Regions from separate parts of the Streptomyces sp. NPDC005551 genome, predicted to be linked through region 2. Evidence: riboswitches for the same ligand, from Rfam matches in the RefSeq annotation. Region 2 holds a riboswitch; each other region holds the start of a gene.
The links. Region 2 has a riboswitch for S-adenosylmethionine ahead of ACFYP4_RS33295 (aminotransferase class V-fold PLP-dependent enzyme). Riboswitches for the same ligand answer to the same signal wherever they lie in the genome.
Positions count from the first base shown of each region.

Region 1: another riboswitch for S-adenosylmethionine. It lies ahead of thrC (threonine synthase); the one in region 2 lies ahead of ACFYP4_RS33295 (aminotransferase class V-fold PLP-dependent enzyme).
Region 3: another riboswitch for S-adenosylmethionine. It lies ahead of ACFYP4_RS15965 (glutathione S-transferase family protein); the one in region 2 lies ahead of ACFYP4_RS33295 (aminotransferase class V-fold PLP-dependent enzyme).

Region 1 is NZ_JBIAJE010000009.1:407,450-413,349, forward strand. It holds gene ACFYP4_RS26975 (cold-shock protein) at 1-29, opposite strand, end outside; gene ACFYP4_RS26980 (MoaD/ThiS family protein) at 451-729, opposite strand; gene thrC (threonine synthase) at 726-2,030, opposite strand; SAM riboswitch class I at 2,048-2,205, opposite strand; gene ACFYP4_RS26990 (glucosyl-3-phosphoglycerate synthase) at 2,373-3,344, shown strand; gene ACFYP4_RS26995 (trehalose-6-phosphate synthase) at 3,471-4,874, shown strand; gene otsB (trehalose-phosphatase) at 4,960-5,814, opposite strand; gene ACFYP4_RS27005 (DUF3263 domain-containing protein) at 5,882-5,900, opposite strand, start outside.
Region 2 is NZ_JBIAJE010000017.1:6,012-11,911, forward strand. It holds gene ACFYP4_RS33285 (cytochrome bc complex cytochrome b subunit) at 1-931, shown strand, start outside; gene trpD (anthranilate phosphoribosyltransferase) at 1,089-2,153, shown strand; SAM riboswitch class IV at 2,237-2,353, shown strand; gene ACFYP4_RS33295 (aminotransferase class V-fold PLP-dependent enzyme) at 2,526-3,887, shown strand; gene ACFYP4_RS33300 (Lrp/AsnC ligand binding domain-containing protein) at 3,944-4,225, opposite strand; gene ACFYP4_RS33305 (rhomboid family intramembrane serine protease) at 4,222-4,953, opposite strand; gene ACFYP4_RS33310 (hypothetical protein) at 5,109-5,348, shown strand; gene ACFYP4_RS33315 (NYN domain-containing protein) at 5,420-5,900, shown strand, end outside.
Region 3 is NZ_JBIAJE010000005.1:126,190-132,089, forward strand. It holds gene ACFYP4_RS15955 (bifunctional o-acetylhomoserine/o-acetylserine sulfhydrylase) at 1-579, shown strand, start outside; gene ACFYP4_RS15960 (homoserine O-acetyltransferase) at 576-1,784, shown strand; SAM riboswitch class IV at 1,841-1,984, shown strand; gene ACFYP4_RS15965 (glutathione S-transferase family protein) at 2,175-2,999, shown strand; gene ACFYP4_RS15970 (nuclear transport factor 2 family protein) at 3,069-3,470, opposite strand; gene ACFYP4_RS15975 (PadR family transcriptional regulator) at 3,554-4,117, shown strand; gene ACFYP4_RS15980 (type 1 glutamine amidotransferase domain-containing protein) at 4,254-4,949, shown strand; gene dhaK (dihydroxyacetone kinase subunit DhaK) at 5,161-5,900, shown strand, end outside.

The sequences.
Region 1 (5,900 bases), on a different contig from region 2:
TTGAACCACTTGACGGTGCCCTGAGCCATGCCCAACTCCCCTATTACTGGCCCTTGCACAGATCCGCACTTCGCGGATCCGGGTCAGACCTCACCCCCCAACGGTTGGGGGTGTGCGCCGGAACGCGTCGACCGCGGCTGAATGTATCTGTCCAACTGCCGTCTGCAACAGGTCAGTCGGACGAGAAATCCGGGCACGCATGATCGGCAATATGTGGAGGACTCGCACATGTTCAGGGCAAGTCGGGCCCCGTAGGTGCCATGAAAGGCTTGAAAAGGCCGGGCACATTGGCTGCTTCTTGTCGGACACCGGATCGGCGTTCATATGCGCCCGGCATGGAAAGAACGGCAGCTTCCCCAACTGTACCGTGCTCAACCATGCAGAATTGCCCCCTCCGTTTCTTGCGGAGAGGGCAATCCGGGGGAACAGCCGGTTTTCGGAGCCCGGTTGTCAGCAGCCGCCGGCCACGGCCGGGATGATCGAGACGCCCGCGCCGTCCGGCGTCGCCGTCTGGAGGCCCTGCTCGAAACGCACGTCGTCGTCGTTCACGTACACGTTGACGAAGCGGCGCAGCTTGCCCTGGTCGTCCAGGACGCGCGCGGCGATGCCCGTGTGGTTCTTCTCCAGGTCCGAGATGACCTCGGCGAGGGTCGCGCCCTCCGCCGGGACCTCGGCCCTGCCACCCGTGTAGGTGCGCAGGATGGTGGGGATGCGAACGTTGACGCTCATGATGCGAGGCCAGCCTCTCGGAAGGAGTCCAGGTTCGGGCGGATGGTCGCGGTCAGACCGGTGCCGGCCACCGCGTCGAGGGTCTTGAGGCCGTCACCGGTGTTGAGGACGACCGTCGTCAGGGTCGGGTCCAGGACGCCGCTCTCGATCAGCTTCTTCGTGACACCCACGGTCACGCCGCCCGCCGTCTCGGCGAAGATGCCCTCCGTCCGCGCCAGCAGCTTGATCGCGTCGACGATCTGCCCGTCGTCGACATCCTCCACCGCGCCACCGGTCCGGCGCGCGATGTCGAGGACGTACGGCCCGTCGGCCGGGTTGCCGATGGCGAGCGACTTGGCGATCGTGTCCGGCTTCTGCGGCCGTACGACGTCGTGTCCCGCCTTGTAGGCCACGGACACCGGCGAGCAGCCCTCGGCCTGGGCGCCGAAGATCTTGTACGGCCGGTCCTCGACGAGGCCGAGCCCGATCAGCTCCCGCAGCCCCTTGTCGATCTTCGTGAGCTGGGAGCCCGAGGCGATCGGCACGACCAGCTGGTCCGGCAGCCGCCAGCCGAGCTGCTCGCAGATCTCGTACGCGAGGGTCTTCGAGCCCTCCGCGTAGTACGGCCGCAGGTTGACGTTGACGAAGCCCCAGCCCTCGCCGGCCGGGTCGCCGATGAGCTCGGAGCAGAAGCGGTTGACGTCGTCGTAGTTGCCCTCGATGCCGACGAGCTCGCCGCCGTAGACCGCGGCCATGACGATCTTGCCCTGCTCCAGGTCGTGCGGGATGAACACGCAGGAGCGGAAGCCGGCCCGGGCGGCGGCGGCACCGACGGCACCCGCCAGGTTGCCGGTGGAGGAGCAGGAGAGCGTGGTGAAGCCGAAGGCGCGGGCGGCCTCCAGGGCCTGCGCGACGACGCGGTCCTTGAAGGAGTGCGTCGGGTTGCCCGAGTCGTCCTTGACGAAGAGCTTGCCGGGGTCGACGCCCAGTTCGCGCGCGAGGTTGTCGGCCTGCACGAGCTTGGTCCAGCCCGGGTTGATGTTCGGCTTGTCGGCGACGTCCTCGGGGACGGGCAGCAGCGGCGCGTAGCGCCAGATGTTCGCGGGGCCCGCTTCGATGCGCTTGCGGAGTTCCTCGGTGTCGTACGCCGAGAAGTCGTAGGCGATCTCCAGCGGGCCGAAACACTCCTCGCAGGCGAAGACCGGGCCGAGCGGCACGCGGTGTCCGCATTCGCGGCAGGAGAGGGCCGCGGCGGGGCCGAGATCGACGGAGTCCGCGGCGGTGGAAGAATCGGTGGTGCTTGCAACTGTCTGCGCAGCCATGGAGGCGAGGCCCTTTCTCCTCATCTTCCTCACGGCGCACTTCGCCGTGAGACGGATTTGGCACCTTCCCTAGCCGGGAGCCTCGCGACGCTGATCGGCGATGATCAGGACGAGACCGGCTGGAGGGTTGCCGGGGCTTCAACGGGCCGTATCCCTCTGCCCCTCTGGATGAGCGGTGTTCAGTTGTTGGTCGCGACGCGGGGACCGAGCCAGGACATGCGATGGTCATCCGCGTTGTTCAAGACTGTAACCGAAGGCCAGGACAGTTGAGATAGTCGTCCGAACCGCGAGATGGATCACACCCCGGCGTGGCGTGTGGTCGGACAGAGAGGAGCCCGGACCGTGCTGGAAGAAGTCGAGCGCTGGCTGAGCACCCGCTCCTGGTCCGTGACCGACCGTCCGCTCCACCAGCTGACGGCCGCCAAACGCACCACGGGGTCGACGGTCAGCGTCGTGCTGCCCGCCCTGAACGAGGAGGAGACCGTCGGCGCGATAGTCGCGGCCGTCCGCCACGACCTGATGCTGCGGGTCCCGCTCGTCGACGAGATCGTCGTCGTCGACTCGGGCTCGTCCGACCGCACCTCCGAGGTGGCCGCCGCGGCGGGCGCCCGCGTGGTGCACCGGGACGACATCCTGCCGCGGCTCCCGCCCGTCCCCGGCAAGGGCGAGGTCCTGTGGCGGTCCCTGCTGGTGACGAGCGGGGACATCGTCTGCTTCGTCGACGCGGACCTGCGCGAGTTCTCCTCCGACTTCGTCACGGGGATCGTGGGCCCGCTGCTCACCGACCCGGGCGTGGCCCTGGTCAAGGCCATGTACGACCGGCCGCTGACCGTGTCCGACGGGTCCGCCTCCGGCAGAACCGCCGCGGGCCAGGGCGGCCGGGTGACCGAGCTCATGGCGCGTCCGCTCCTGAACATGCACTGGCCGCAGCTCGCGGGCTTCGTCCAGCCGCTGGGCGGCGAGTACGCGGCGCGCCGGTCGCTGCTGGAGCGGCTGCCGTTCCCCGTCGGGTACGGGGTGGAGCTGGGCATGCTGGTGGACGCGCTGCACCTGGTGGGTCTCGACGCGCTCGCCCAGGTCGACGTGGGAGTGCGCAGGCACCGCCACCAGGACGGGCAGGCGCTCGGCCGGATGTCGGCGGCGATCTACCGCACCGCGCAGCTCCGGCTCGCCCGCGGGCACCTCGTCCGCCCGGCCCTCACCCAGTTCGAGCGGGGTGAGGACGGCTTCGTGCCGCGCACCCACTCCGTGGACACGCAGGAGCGGCCCCCGATGGTGGAGCTGGCCGAGTACCGCTCACGCAGAGTGGCCTGAGCCCGGACACCGGGTGATGCCGGGCGGGGCCGGCTGCCGCCGGACGACGTGCTCCGGCGGCCGACGGGCGAGGCGGTACCCCGCCCGTACGTTTGAGCGTTTCCGAGCCGGGCTAGGTTGAGGTCTATGGCTTCCACGCACGGTGACCACCAGATCCTTGTCGCGTCCAACCGCGGCCCGGTCTCCTACGAGCTGCGCGAGGACGGCTCGCTCCGCGCCCGGCGCGGCGGGGGCGGGCTGGTCTCGGGACTGTCGGCGATCGGGCCGGACGCGGGCGCCCTGTGGGTGTGCGCGGCCCTCGGCGACGGGGACCGCGAGGCGGTGCGGCGGGGCGTCGGCGAGGACGGCGTGCGGATGCTCGACATCGACGCCGAGGTGCACACGGACGCGTACAACGGCATCGCGAACTCGGTGCTGTGGTTCGTCCACCACATGCTGTACCAGACCCCGCTCGAGCCCGCCTTCGACGCGGAGTTCCGGCGCCGGTGGGCGTCGTACGAGACGTACAACCGGGCCTTCGCCGACGCGCTGGCCTCGGCGGCGGCGACGGGGGCCTCGGTCCTCGTGCAGGACTACCACCTGACGCTGGTGCCCGGGATGCTCCGTGAGCTGCGGCCCGACCTGCGCATCGGGCACTTCTCGCACACGCCGTGGGCGCCGGTCGACTACTTCCGGATGCTGCCCGACGACATCGCGCAGCAGGTGCTGCGCGGGATGCTCGGCGCGGACCGCCTGGGCTTCCTCACCCGTCGCTGGGCGGACGCGTTCACCGCGTGCTGCGAGGACCTGGCCGGCGGTCTCGGCGGCACCCGGGTCGGGGTGCACGGTCTGGGCGCGGACGCGGACTTCCTGCGCGCGCGCTCGCACGAGGCGGATGTCGACGACCGGATGGCGGCGCTGCGGGAGCAGATCGGCACGTCCCCCGAGGGCGGCCCGCGCCGGACGGTCGTACGGGTCGACCGCACCGAGCTGTCGAAGAACATCGTGCGGGGCCTGCGGGCGTACGAGCAGCTGCTGGAGGAGCGCCCCGAGTGGCGCGAGCGGGTGGTGCACGTCGCCTTCGCCTACCCGTCCCGCCAGGACCTGGCCGTCTACCGGGACTACACGGCCGAGGTGCAGCGCGTCGCCGACACGATCAACTCGCGCTACGGGACGCCGGGCTGGACCCCGGTCGTGCTGCACGTCCAGGACGACTTCGCCCGCTCCCTGGCCGCGTACCGGCTGGCGGACGTGGCGCTGGTCAACCCGATCCGGGACGGTATGAACCTGGTGGCCAAGGAGGTGCCGGTCGTCTCCGACGGGGGGTGCGTCCTGGTGCTGTCCCGGGAGGCGGGGGCGCACGAGGAGCTCGGCGAGGACGCGATCACGGTGAACCCGTACGACGTGGTGGGCACCGCACGCGCGCTGCACGAGGCGCTGACGATGCCGGCCGACGAGCGCGCCACGCGCACGAAGCGGCTGGCCGCGGCGGCGACCGCGCTGCCGCCGGCCCGGTGGTTCCTGGACCAGCTGCACGCCCTCCAGGCCTGACCCCTCGTGGCTCTGTCCCCGGCCGGGACCGAGCCACACCGGCGTCGGTGCGGGTACCGGTACCCGCACCGGCGCCGGTCCGCTGTCAGGTCAGCCGGTTCGCCAGGGTCGTGAGGAGGTGGACGACCCCGGCCGGGCCGTCGACGACCAGGTCGGCACGCTCGGCGAGGTCGGCGACCTCCGCGTTGCCGCTGAACACCAGCAGGCCCGGCACCCCGTCGGAGCGGAGCTTGTCGACGGCGGCGAACGCGGGCAGGTCGCCCAGGTCGTCACCGGCGTAGAGGACGGCCTCGGCGCCGCTCTCGCGCACGTACTCCGTGAGGGCGACGCCCTTGTCCACGCCCGGTGGCCGCAGCTCCAGGACCATCCGGCCCGGCTCGACGATCAGGCCGTGCCGGGCGGCGAGCTCACCGAGGGGGCCGCGCAGGGTCTCGAAGGCGGCCTGCGGGTCCGCCGCGCGGCGCGTGTGCACGGCGACGGCGCGGCCCTTCTCCTCGATCCAGGTGCCCTGCCAGGCGCCGATCTCGTCCAGGAAGCCGGGCAGTTCGGCCCGGACGGCGGCCACTCCGGGGTGCGGTGCGGGCGCGCTGACCGTGCCGCTCACCGCGTCCCAGCGCTCGGCGCCGTAGTGCCCGAGGACCACCAGGTGCTCCAGGCCGGGGACGCCCGCGAAGCCGCCGTGGCGGACCGCGACGCCCGCCGGGCGGCCGGTGACGACCGCCACCGACGCCACCTCGGGCGCGAGGGCCGCGAGGGCGGGGACGGCGCCGGGGTGGGCCCGGGCCTGTTCGGGGTCGGGGACGATCGGGGCGAGCGTCCCGTCGAAGTCGAGTGCGATCACGGCCCGGCCGGGCCGTCGCAGGATGGCGTCGAGTCCCTCGCGCCCGGCCGTGGTCGCCGGGGTCGGCAAGGAGTCCGTGAAGTCCGCGTTGCTGCCCATGGGACGACCCTATCCGCGCGGGGCGGGACGCACGCCTGTCACTTTGCGCCGGGCACCCCTGGCGGACTCAGCGTTCCGCGCGGCGG
Region 2 (5,900 bases):
CCTGGTCTTCTACCACAAGCACACGCAGTGGGCGGGCCCGGGCAAGACCGAGAAGAACGTCGTAGGCATGCCGCTGCTGCCGGTGTACATGGCCAAGGCGGGCGGCTTCTTCTTCCTGGTCTTCGGCGTCATCGCGGTCATCGCGGCCATCGCCTCGATCAACCCGATCTGGTCCATGGGCCCCTACCGGCCGGACCAGGTGTCGACCGGCGCGCAGCCCGACTGGTACATGGGCTTCTCCGAGGGCCTGATCCGCACCATGCCGGGCTGGGAGATCAACCTGTGGGGCCACACCCTCGTCCTGGGTGTCTTCGTCCCGCTGATCATCTTCCCGCTGGTGCTGGTCGTCATCGCGGTCTACCCGTTCATCGAGTCCTGGGTCACCGGCGACAAGCGCGAGCACCACATCCTGGACCGCCCGCGCAACGTCCCGACCCGTACGGCCGTGGGTGTCGCCTGGATCACCTGGTACGTCGTCATGCTGATCGGCGGTGGCAACGACCTCTTCGCCACCCACTTCCACATGTCGATCAACGCGATCACCTGGTTCGTGCGCATCGCGTTCTTCGTGGCGCCGGTCGTCGCGTTCATCATCACCAAGCGGATCTGCCTCGGTCTCCAGCGCCGGGACCGGGACAAGGTGCTGCACGGCCGCGAGTCGGGCATCATCAAGCGCCTGCCGCACGGTGAGTTCGTCGAGGTGCACGAGCCGCTCAGCCAGGAGTCGCTGCACACGCTCACCGCGCACGAGCAGTACGAGCCGGCCGAGATCGGCCCCGCGGTCGACGAGAACGGTGTCGAGCGCAAGGTCTCGGGCACGCAGAAGCTGCGCGCGAAGCTCAGCAACGCGTACTACGGGGAAGAGAACCAGATCCCCAAGCCCACGGTCGAGGAGTACAAGGAGATCACGAGCGGCCACGGCCACCACTGATCCGCACCCCGGTCACACCCTGATCGCCACGGCTGGAGCCCCGTCCATTGCATGGACGGGGCTCTTTGCCGTCCCCGGGCCTGGATAGGGTGGACCCTGTCCGTCACACGTCGTGTACGTGTCTTCTCGTCCCTTTCCACGAACCCAGGAGCGGCATATGAGTGCTGTGACCCCCGCTGGAGGCGACATCGCGGCGGGCCGTTCCTGGCCCCAGGTGCTGAACGGCCTGCTCGACGGCCGTGACCAGAGCGCGGACGAGACGGCCTGGGCGATGGACCGCATCATGCGCGGCGAGGCGACGGACGCGCAGATCGCCGGGTTCGCGGTCGCGCTGCGCGCGAAGGGCGAGACGGTCCAGGAGATCTCCGGTCTCGTCCGCACGATGTACGAGCACGCCAACGTGATCGAGGTGCCCGGCGAGACCGTCGACATCGTCGGTACGGGCGGTGACGGCGCCAAGACGGTGAACATCTCCACGATGTCCGCGATCGTCGTGGCAGGCACGGGCGCCAAGGTGGTCAAGCACGGCAACCGGGCGGCGTCGAGCGCGTCCGGCGCCTCGGACGTCCTGGAGAAGCTCGGCGTCAATCTGGAGCTGACGCCGAAGCGGGTCGCCGAGGTGGCCGAGGAGGCCGGGATCACCTTCTGCTTCGCGGTGAAGTTCCATCCGGCGCTGCGTCATGTGGCCGCCGCGCGCGGGCAGTTGGGGATCCGGACCACCTTCAACTTCCTGGGCCCGCTGACCAACCCGGCCCGGGTGAAGGCCCAGGCGGTCGGTGTGGCCGACCTCAGGATGGCGCCCATCGTCGCCGGTGTCTTCGCGGAGCGCGGTCACTCCTCGCTGGTCTTCCGCGGCGACGACGGTCTCGACGAGCTGACCACCACGGCCACGTCGAGGGTGTGGATCGTCCGCGAGGGAAAGGTCCACGAGGAGAGCTTCGACCCGCGTGACGTCGGCCTCGAACTCGTCCCCGTGGAGGCTCTGCGGGGCGCCGACGCGTCGTACAACGCGGACGTCGCCCGGCGGCTGCTGAACGGCGAGACCGGGCCCGTACGGGACGCGGTGCTGCTGAACTCGGCGGCGGCCCTGGTCGCCCTGGAGCCGGAAGACGGACCGCTCGCGGAGCGGATCCGCGCGGGGATGGCGAAGGCGGCCGAGGCCATCGACTCCGGAGCCGCCAGGCGGACCCTCGGCCGGTGGGTCGCGGCCAGCCACGCCTGAACCGGACGCGAGACGCGCGGGCGCGGTCCGGATTCTGGACCGCGCCTTGCGCGTCGACGATCTTCTGGCAAGATGCTGTACCAGGTCATGAGCGACAGCCATCAGGCCCCGGCCGGCTGTCCGGCAACCCTCCGTCCGTGGCGGGGTGCCCCGGGTGAAGACCAGGCCGTAGGCAGCGAGGTCTGCGGCAAGCGCGGACCCCTCGCCTCACCAGGGGTCCTGGTCGTCGAGGGAGCCTTCTGTGAGCAAGCGAATGCGATAGGGCGCAGCGCCCCGCCTCCGCACACCCTTTTCACTTTTCCCTGTGCCGGAGCCGCCCCCTTCGCGGGCCGTCCGCACAGCGAATCCGCCTGCTTCTCACAGGAGTTCGCCATGTCTGTCCCCACCACGGCCGCCGACCGGTCCGTTTGTGCCCCGCTGCCCGTTCTGGGCCGGGATGTCACCGTCCCGCTGGTCACCGGCGGCGAGGTCACGTACGCCGCGCTGGACTACGCGGCCAGCGCTCCTGCCCTGCAGCGGGTGTGGGACGACGTCGCCGCGTACGCCCCGTACTACGGCAGCGTGCACCGGGGCGCCGGATACCTGTCGCAGCTGTCCACCGACCTCTTCGAGAACGCCCGCAGGACCGTCGCCGAGTTCCTCGACTGCCGCACCGGCGACCAGGTCGTCTTCACCCGCTCCACCACCGACTCGCTCAACCTGCTCGCCTCCGCCCTGCCCTCCGACTGCCAGGTCTTCGTCTTCGAGACCGAGCACCACGCCTCGCTGCTGCCCTGGCGGGACGCCCGCGTGACGTACCTGAACGCCCCGCGCACCCCGGGCGAGGCCGTCGCCACGCTGGAGCGGGCGCTGGCCGGCCGCGACCCGTACGGGCCGGCCCTGGTGTGCGTCACCGGTGCCTCGAACGTCACCGGCGAGCTGTGGCCGGTGCGTGAGCTCGCCGCAGCCGCCCACGCGCACGGCGCACGCATCGTCCTCGACGCGGCCCAGCTCGCCCCGCACCACCCGGTGTCCGTGCAGGACCTGGACGTCGACTGGGTCGCCTTCTCGGGGCACAAGCTCTACGCGCCCTTCGGCTCCGGCGTCCTCGCCGGCCGTGCCGACTGGCTGACCGAGGCCGAGCCGTACCTCGCGGGCGGCGGCGCCAGCCGCAAGGTGTCACGCCGCACGGACGGCGGGGTCGACGTGGAGTGGCACGAGAGCGCGGCCCGGCACGAGGCCGGCTCGCCGAACGTGATCGGTGTCCACTCCATCGCGTCGGCCTGCAAGGCGCTGACCGAGGCCGGGTTCGACACCCTGGTGGCCCGCGAGCAGCACCTCATCGACACGGTCCGCGCGGGCCTCGCCGAGGTGTCCGAGGTGCGGGTGCTGTCGCTCTTCGGCGACGACGCCCCGCGTGTCGGCGTCATCTCGTTCGTCGTCGACGGCTGGAACAGTTCGCACTTCGCGGCCGCGCTGTCCGCCGAGTACGGCATCGGGGTGCGCGACGGACTCTTCTGCGCCCACCCCCTGGTGCGCACCCTGCTGGGCACCGACCCGCAGAGCCAGGGGGAGTGCGGGGCCCCGGAGGCCGCGCCCGGCGAGAAGTCGCTGAACGCCATCCGCGTCAGCTTCGGCGCGGGCACCCCGGACGAGCACGTCGAGCGCTTCGTCCGCGCCGTGCGGGAACTCGTGCGGGACGGCGCCCGGTGGCAGTACCGGACCGAGGACGGGCGTTGCGTCCCGGCGGTCTGAGGCCGTAGGAAAGGCTCGGCGCCCGGAGGCGGTGGGAGCGGTGCGGTGCCGGCGGATCAGGAGTCGAGGCCGATCGCGAACGCCGCCTCCAGGTCGTGCTGGGAGTACGTGCGGAACGCGACGTGGGTGTCGGTGCCCTCGACGCCCGGGATCTTGCTGATCCGGCCGGGGATGACGTCGGCCAGGTCGTCGTGCGCCTGGACGCGGACCATGGCGATCAGGTCGTACGTGCCGGTGACGGAGAAGACCTCGCTGACGCTGTCGAGGGCCGCGATCGACTCCGCGATCTCGGGGATCCGGTCCACGCTGGTCTTGATGAGCACGATCGCGGTGATCACGGCTGGTTCTCTCCCTCGGGGGCCGTCACTGGGGTTTTCACTCTAGTCCCACGGCCGAAGCGCACCCAGGCGTGGAGGAACCCGGCGAAGAAGCCCAGCAGGTGGGCCAGGTAGGCGACTCCGGGCCCCTGGTCGTCGCGACCCGCCGCCAGCCACTGCAGGACCGCCCAGAAGGGCAGCACCACCCAGGCCGGGAAGCGCAGCGGGAGGAAGAACAGGAAAGGGAGGAGACTGGTCACCCGGGCGCCGGGGAACAGGTACAGGAACGCGCCGAGGACCGCGGAGACCGCCCCCGAGGCGCCGACGAGGGACTGCGTGGACTCGGCGTTGGCGATCGCGTACCCGAGCAGGGCCAGATATCCGCAGCCCAGATAGAAGAGGGCGAACTCGACATGGCCCATGCGCTCCTCCGCCATCACCCCGAAGACGCAGAAGAAGAGCATGTTCCCCAGCAGATGGAGCCAGCTGCCGTGGATGAACAGGGCCGTCGCGGGGGTGAGCCAGGCCCGTGGTACTCCGTCGAGAAGCTCGGCCGGCACCACGCCCCAGCGGTGGAAGTAGGCCTGCTGGGCGGCGAGCAGCTCGTCCCCGGTGCCGTAGGCGGGGTTGAGTCCCGCCGCGGGGCCGATGACGAAGATCAGGCAGCAGAGGCCGATCAGTCCGTACGTCACCGGCGCCGACCGCCCCCGGCTCGTCCGGCCGACCGCCGCACTCCACTTTCCGGTCATGCGGCAAAGCATGACGTAACAGGACCGGACCGCCCGGACCGCCTCGCCGCGTGGACGCCCGAGCGTCGGAGTCCCGCCAGGCCGTAGGGTACGAGCCACACGCACCAGGAAAGCTGGCGCATCACGGACACTAGAGGGAAGGCGAAACAGCCACGATGACGGTTCCCCTGCCGACCGCCGAGACCCGATGGCGCTGCATGCTCTGCGGCAACCTCACGCGTTTCGACGTGACCCGCTCCTCGAAGGTCGTCGAGTATGTGCACCTCGACCTGGCCGGTGAGCCGAAGGTCGAGGAGCGGGAGGTGGTCAATGAGACCATCGACTCGGTGCGGTGCCGCTGGTGCAACGCGGTGGACCAGGTGGAACTCGTGGACAGGCCGGGCGCCGGCTCCTGACGATGGGGGTCCCCCCGCTCGAGCGAAGCCGAGAGCGGGGGAGGGCCCCGCGAGAAATTGGGGTGTGACGGATGGTGGAGACCACGGGCGGGGAGCCGGACGACGGCACCGCCGAGGTGCTCGACCGTCCGCTGCCCGACGGCGTGCGCCGCCGGGTCGTGCAGATCGTGTCCGACGGCTTCGGCGGGCTGACCATGACCGAACTGCCCGCGCAGCTGCGGCAGTATGCGCGGTTCGCCCCGAACCGGCGGGCCAAGTTCGCGGGCAACGCCATGGCCGCGGCGCTGGAGACGGACCCGCTGTTCAGACAGCGCATCGCCGAGAAGCTGAGAGAGGCCCAGCCGGAACTGACCGGCGCCCTCGACGCGGGCTCACCGCCCCCGGCCGCGGACCCGCTGGACGTGGGGGCCGCGGCCTACGTGTTGCGCCCCACGGGCTGGGTGAAGCTGGTGACCGCCGCGGGCGAGGAGGCCCAGCGGGCGGACGCCGAGCGCGCCGACGAGGAGAACCGGGCCGAGCTGGAGCGGCTGCGCGGGGAGCTGGCGGCGGCCC
Region 3 (5,900 bases), on a different contig from region 2:
ACCGAGCCGGACCCCAGCTACCACGGGCTGCGGTACTGGCCCGCGCTCGGTCCGGGCGCCTTCGCGATCAAACTGCGGGTGCAGCTGTTGCGCGACCTCGGGCCCGCGCTGTCGCCGCACTCCGCCTTCCTGCTGCTCCAGGGGGTGGAGACGCTCAGCCTGCGCATCGAGCGGCACTCCGCCAACGCCCAGGCCCTGGCCGAATGGCTGGAGCAGCGCGACGAGGTCGCCGCCGTCCACTATCCGGGACTGGAGTCCAACCGGTGGTACGAGGCCGGGCAGCGCTACCTTCCCCGCGGCGCGGGCGCGGTGCTGGCGTTCGAGCTGCGGGACGGTGTCGAGGCCGGGAAGCGGTTCGTGGACGCGGTCGAGCTGTTCAGCCATCTCGCCAACATCGGTGACGTACGCAGCCTGATCATCCACCCGGCGTCCACGACACACAGCCAGCTCGACGAGGACGGCCTGGCGGCGACCGGGACCTCGCCGGGCCTGGTGCGCCTGTCGGTCGGCATCGAGAACCTCGCGGATCTCAAAGCGGACTTGGAGGCCGGCTTCCGCGCCGCGAAGGGCGCGTCCTGAACGCCGGGCCGGCGACCTCCCCGGTCCCCCTCCCGCCGGCCTCCGGGGCGTGGCGGGAGGGAGACCCGGCCGGACGGCGCCAGTGGCACGTCCGCGGGACGCCGCTGCCCCTGGAGGCGGGCGGTGAACTGCCGGGCGTGCGGCTGGCGTTCGAGACCTGGGGGCGGCCCGCGCCGGACGGGTCCAACGCCGTGCTGGTGCTGCACGCGCTCACCGGGGACAGTCACGTCGCCGGACCCGCCGGACCGGGGCATCCCACTCCGGGTTGGTGGGACGGGTTGGTGGGACCGGGCCGGGCACTCGACACGGACCGCTGGTTCGTCGTCGCCCCCAACGTGCTGGGCGGCTGCCAGGGCAGCACGGGACCGTCCTCGCGGCGTCCCGGCGGACGGTGCTGGGGCGCCGGCTTCCCGTTTCTGACACAGCGTGACCAGGTGGCGGCCGAGGCCGGCTTGGCCGACGCGCTCGGCATCGGCCGGTGGGCGCTGGTGCTGGGCGGGTCGATGGGCGGGATGCGTGCCCTGGAGTGGGCCGTGTCGTACCCGGAGCGCACGGACTCGCTGCTGCTGCTGGCGACGACCGCCGCGGCGAGCGCCGAGCAGATCGCCTGGGCCTCGGCGCAGGTCCACGCGATCCGCGCCGACCCCCACTGGCGCGGCGGCGACTACCACGACGCCGGGCCCGGCCGCGGACCGCACACGGGACTCGGCCTGGCCCGGCGCCTCGCCCATGTCACCTATCGCAGCGAGCCGGAGCTGAGGACCCGCTTCGGCCGCGGGTACCAGGGCACGGAGGAGCCGTGGAACGGCGGCCGGTACCAGGTCGAGTCGTACCTGGACCACCATGCCGCCAAGCTGGTGCGCCGCTTCGACGCGGGCAGCTATGTCGCACTGGCGGAGGCCATGAACAGCCACGACGTCGGGCGGGGCCGCGGGGGCGTCCGGGCGGCACTGAGCCGCGTCACGGCCCGGACCCTGGTGGCCGCGGTCGACTCCGACCGGCTCTATCCGCTCTACCAGCAGGCGGAGTTGGCCGCCGGGATCGGCACGGCGGACCGTCTCCGTACGGTCGTGTCCCCGTACGGCCACGACGGCTTCCTCATCGAGACGGAGCAAGTGGCCGCGCTGGTGCGGGAACTGCTCGGACACGTTCCGGGCGGCGTCCGTCCCCCGGCGCTCGGACGGGCTGCCCCGACCACGTCGTGAGACGTCGTGCAGGCCTTCTTGACGCTCTCACGGAGCGCGACGACACTGACGGGGACGGTCACGATTGTCAGCGCCCCGCGGGCAGGCTCCCTGCTCGTACGGTCATCGGCCCCGGCCCGCTGGCAGGCAACCCTTCCACCGCGACGGGGTGCCCCGGGTGACGACCGGGTTCCGCCGGTGCGGCGGGACAAGCGTGGTCTCGCATCCCGCGAGCCCCGAGCGTGGACCGGTGGAAATGCCGAGGAACGGTTTGACGAGGCGCCTGCACATCGATCTGTCGCGTGTCTCCAGCGCCTACTAACCGCCGATCCGGACCGGTACGAGAGCGCAGTCACTCCGTTTCGTCGCGGCGCCCACCGGGCGGCCGGACTTCCTCACCCGTGGAGAGTCATGCCCGAGACCATGTCGCACGCCTCCAGCACGAGCACACCCTGCACCACGTCCGACGCCGGACGTCCCGACGGCATCCCCGGCCCGGTTCCCGGTTCCCGCGGCACGGGGTCGCCGACCGGCCCGCGCCGCCTCCACAGCCGTATCGGCGTCGGCCTGGCAGGCGGCTTCTACCCGGCACCGCACCGCTACCGGCTGTACCTGTGCACCGACTGTCCCCGCTCGCTGCGCGTCTCGATCACCCTGGACCTGCTGGGCCTCGGAGACTTCGTCGCCACCACCCCCCTGACGCACACCGGCGACGCCGGCCAGGTGTCCGACGGGTTCGCGGCCCTGCGCCGGGCCTACGAGGCCACCTGGCACCACTACGAGGGCCCGCTCACCGCGCCCGCCCTCTGCGACCGCTGGACCGGACGCGTCGTCAGCAACCACACCCCCGACATCCTGCGCGACCTCGCGGGTCTGGCCGTCCGCACCGGCACCGGGCTTCCCGCACTCCGCCCGCCGGCCCGCGCCGCGGACATCGACGCCCTGGGCGAACTCCTGGACGCCGACGTCGTACCGGCCGCAGCGCCGCATAGGCGGTCCGCCGCACTCGGGCGGCTGAACCGGCGACTGGCCTCGGCGCCCTACGCCGCGGGCCGCGACCTGACCGCCGCGGACGTGGACCTCTGGGTCGCCCTCGTCCACCTCGAGGACCCGGACGCGCTCGCCCCGTACGGACACCTCCGGGCCTACGTACGACGGCTGGCCGCGCACCCGGCGTTCCGCGGACGGACGAGCCGTGCCGGCGCTCCGCAGCCGCGGGCCGCACGACCGAGGTAGGCCGTGGTGGCGGGGGCCCCGCCCCCGCCGCTCCCCATCCGTCCGTCCGCCGTCCGTCCGTGCGCCCGACTATCCGTCCGCGCGCTCGACCGCTTCCCGCGATATCTGCTCGAACTGCGCGGCCATCGCCTCCTGGAGTGCCTGGGCCGCCGACAGCGGGCGGACCATCACCATGAGGTCGTCGATCCTGCCGTCCTCGTCGAGGTGCAGGAAATCGCAGCCCTCAATCTCCCTGTCGCCCACCTTCGCCCGGAAGACCAGCGCGTGGTCGCCGCCGTCGCCGCCGCCGATCTCCCGGACGTAGTGGAAGTCCGTGAAGACACGGGAGACACCGCGCACGATCGCCGCGGTGATCGCCCGGCCGGTGTACGGCTTGAAGACGACAGGGCTGGTGAACACGACGTCGTCGGCCAGGAGCGCCTCGATCGCGGCGTGGTCGTTCGCCTCCACCGCCTTGCGGAACGGATGCATCGCGCCCACCTCTCATAGTCAACTAATTGATCAGGTGTGGAAGAGATTACTCATGGGTTCGGGTGGACATCTAGGTTGGGCGCATGGCATTGCGCAACGCGGTCCTGGCCGCGCTTCTCGAGGGCGAGGCGTCGGGGTACGACCTGGCCAAGGGGTTCGACGCGGCGATCGCCAACTTCTGGATGGCGACTCCCCAGCAGCTGTACCGGGAACTCGACCGCATGGCGGGCGAGGGGCTCATCGCGGCCCGGCTCGTGCGGCAGGAGCGCAGACCCGACAAGCGGATGTTCTCGCTCACGGACGCCGGCCGCCGCGCGCTGCACGACTTCACGGCCACCCCGCCGAGACCGACGGCCATCCGCGACGAGCTCCTGGTCAAGGTCCACGCCGTCGACGAGGGCGACCTCGATGCCGTGCGCGCGGCGATCACCGAGCGGCTGGAGTGGGCCCGCGCGAAACTGGCCCGCTACGACCGGCTGTGCGCCCGCCTCCTCGACGGCCGCACCGAGGAGGAGTACCTGTCCGGTGCCGAGCGGATCGGCCCGTACCTCACGCTGACGCGGGGGCGCGCGTTCGAGCGGGAGAACATCACGTGGGCGGAGCGGTCCCTGCGCATCCTGGAACGACGGGGTGCCGTGCGCGGCTGATCCCCGGTCCGGCCCCGGGCCCACCGGGGATCCCACCGGGCGGGGTGGCGTATTCCCTTCGAGGCATCGGATCTCCTATGGCTCCGAGCGGCATGCCTATTGGTAACTTATGGCCCCGCGCGTCTACGTTCGTCGTATGTCGAAGATTCTTTTTGTGATGACCGGCGCCGACCACTGGACCCTCGCGGACGGCAGCAAGCACCCGACCGGCTTCTGGGCCGAGGAAGCGGTCGCCCCGTACGAGGCGTTCACGGCCGCGGGCCACGAGATCGTGGTCGCCACGCCCGGCGGTGCCGTACCGACCGTGGACCGGGCGAGCCTCGCGCCCGAGGTGAACGGCGGCCAGGAGGGCGCCGACCGGGTCGACGGAGTCCTGGCGTCGATCAGTGAGTTCCGGCAGCCGATCCGGCTGGAGGACGTACGGCTCGACGACTACGCGGCCGTCTACTACCCCGGGGGCCACGGACCGATGGAGGACCTCGCCGTCGACACCGTCTCCGGCCGGCTGCTCGTCGACGCCCTGGCATCGGGCAGGCCCCTCGGTGTGGTCTGCCACGCCCCTGCCGCGCTGCTCGCCGCGCGGCTGGAGGACGGCGGCAACGCCTTCGCGGGGTACCGCCTGACCGGGTTCACCAACGCGGAGGAAACCCAGGCCGGCTTCGCCGACAAGGCGAAGTGGCTGCTCCAGGACCGGCTCGTCGAGGCGGGCGCGGACTTCCAGGAGGGTGAGCCGTGGGCCCCGCACGTGGTCGTCGACCGCAACCTGGTCACCGGCCAGAACCCGTCCTCCTCCGCTCCGCTCGCCGCCGAACTGCTGAAGAAGCTGGCCTGAGCGTCCCGAGCCGGCCCCGCGCCCCGGCGGACCGGGACCGCGCCCCTTCCGGGGCGCCGGTACCCCGGCCCGCCGGGGCGTTTCCTCGTACGTCACCGGCCCGCCGTCCGCCCCGCACCGGCCCGTCCGCTCCACCCGGGGACCCGCAGCACGTGACCACCGCCTCCGGAACGCCGATACTGCAAGAGGCGGATCTCATCAGGAGGTACCCATGAAGATGCTCATCAACGTGGCGGAGACAGTGGTCGCGGACGCCCTGCGGGGCATGGCGGCCGCCCATCCGGAGCTGACGGTCGACGTCGAGAACCGGCTGGTCGTCCGGCGCGACGCCCCGGTGGCCGGAAAGGTCGGGCTCATCTCCGGTGGTGGTTCCGGGCACGAACCGCTGCACGGCGGATTCGTGGGTCCCGGCATGCTGTCGGCGGCCTGTCCGGGCGAGGTCTTCACCTCCCCGGTGCCGGACCAGATGGCACGGGCCGCGGCCGCGGTGGACAGTGGCGCGGGCGTGCTGTTCATCGTGAAGAACTACACGGGTGACGTGCTCAACTTCGACATGGCGGCGGAGCTGGCCGAGGACGAGGGCATCCGGGTCGCCAAGGTCCTCGTGAACGACGACGTCGCCGTCACCGACAGTCTGTACACGGCGGGCCGGCGCGGCACCGGCGCGACGCTGTTCGTGGAGAAGATCGCCGGGGCGGCCGCCGAGGAGGGCGCGCCGCTGGAGCGGGTCGAGGCGCTCGCCCGGCAGGTCAACGAGAACTCCCGCAGTTTCGGGGTGGCGCTCTCCGCGTGCACCACTCCGGCCAAGGGCAGTCCCACCTTCGACCTGCCGCCCGGGGAGCTGGAGCTGGGCGTCGGCATCCACGGCGAGCCCGGCCGGGAGCGGCGCGCGATGATGACCTCGCGGGAGATCGCCGACTTCACGCTGCACGCGATCCTCGAGGACCTCGA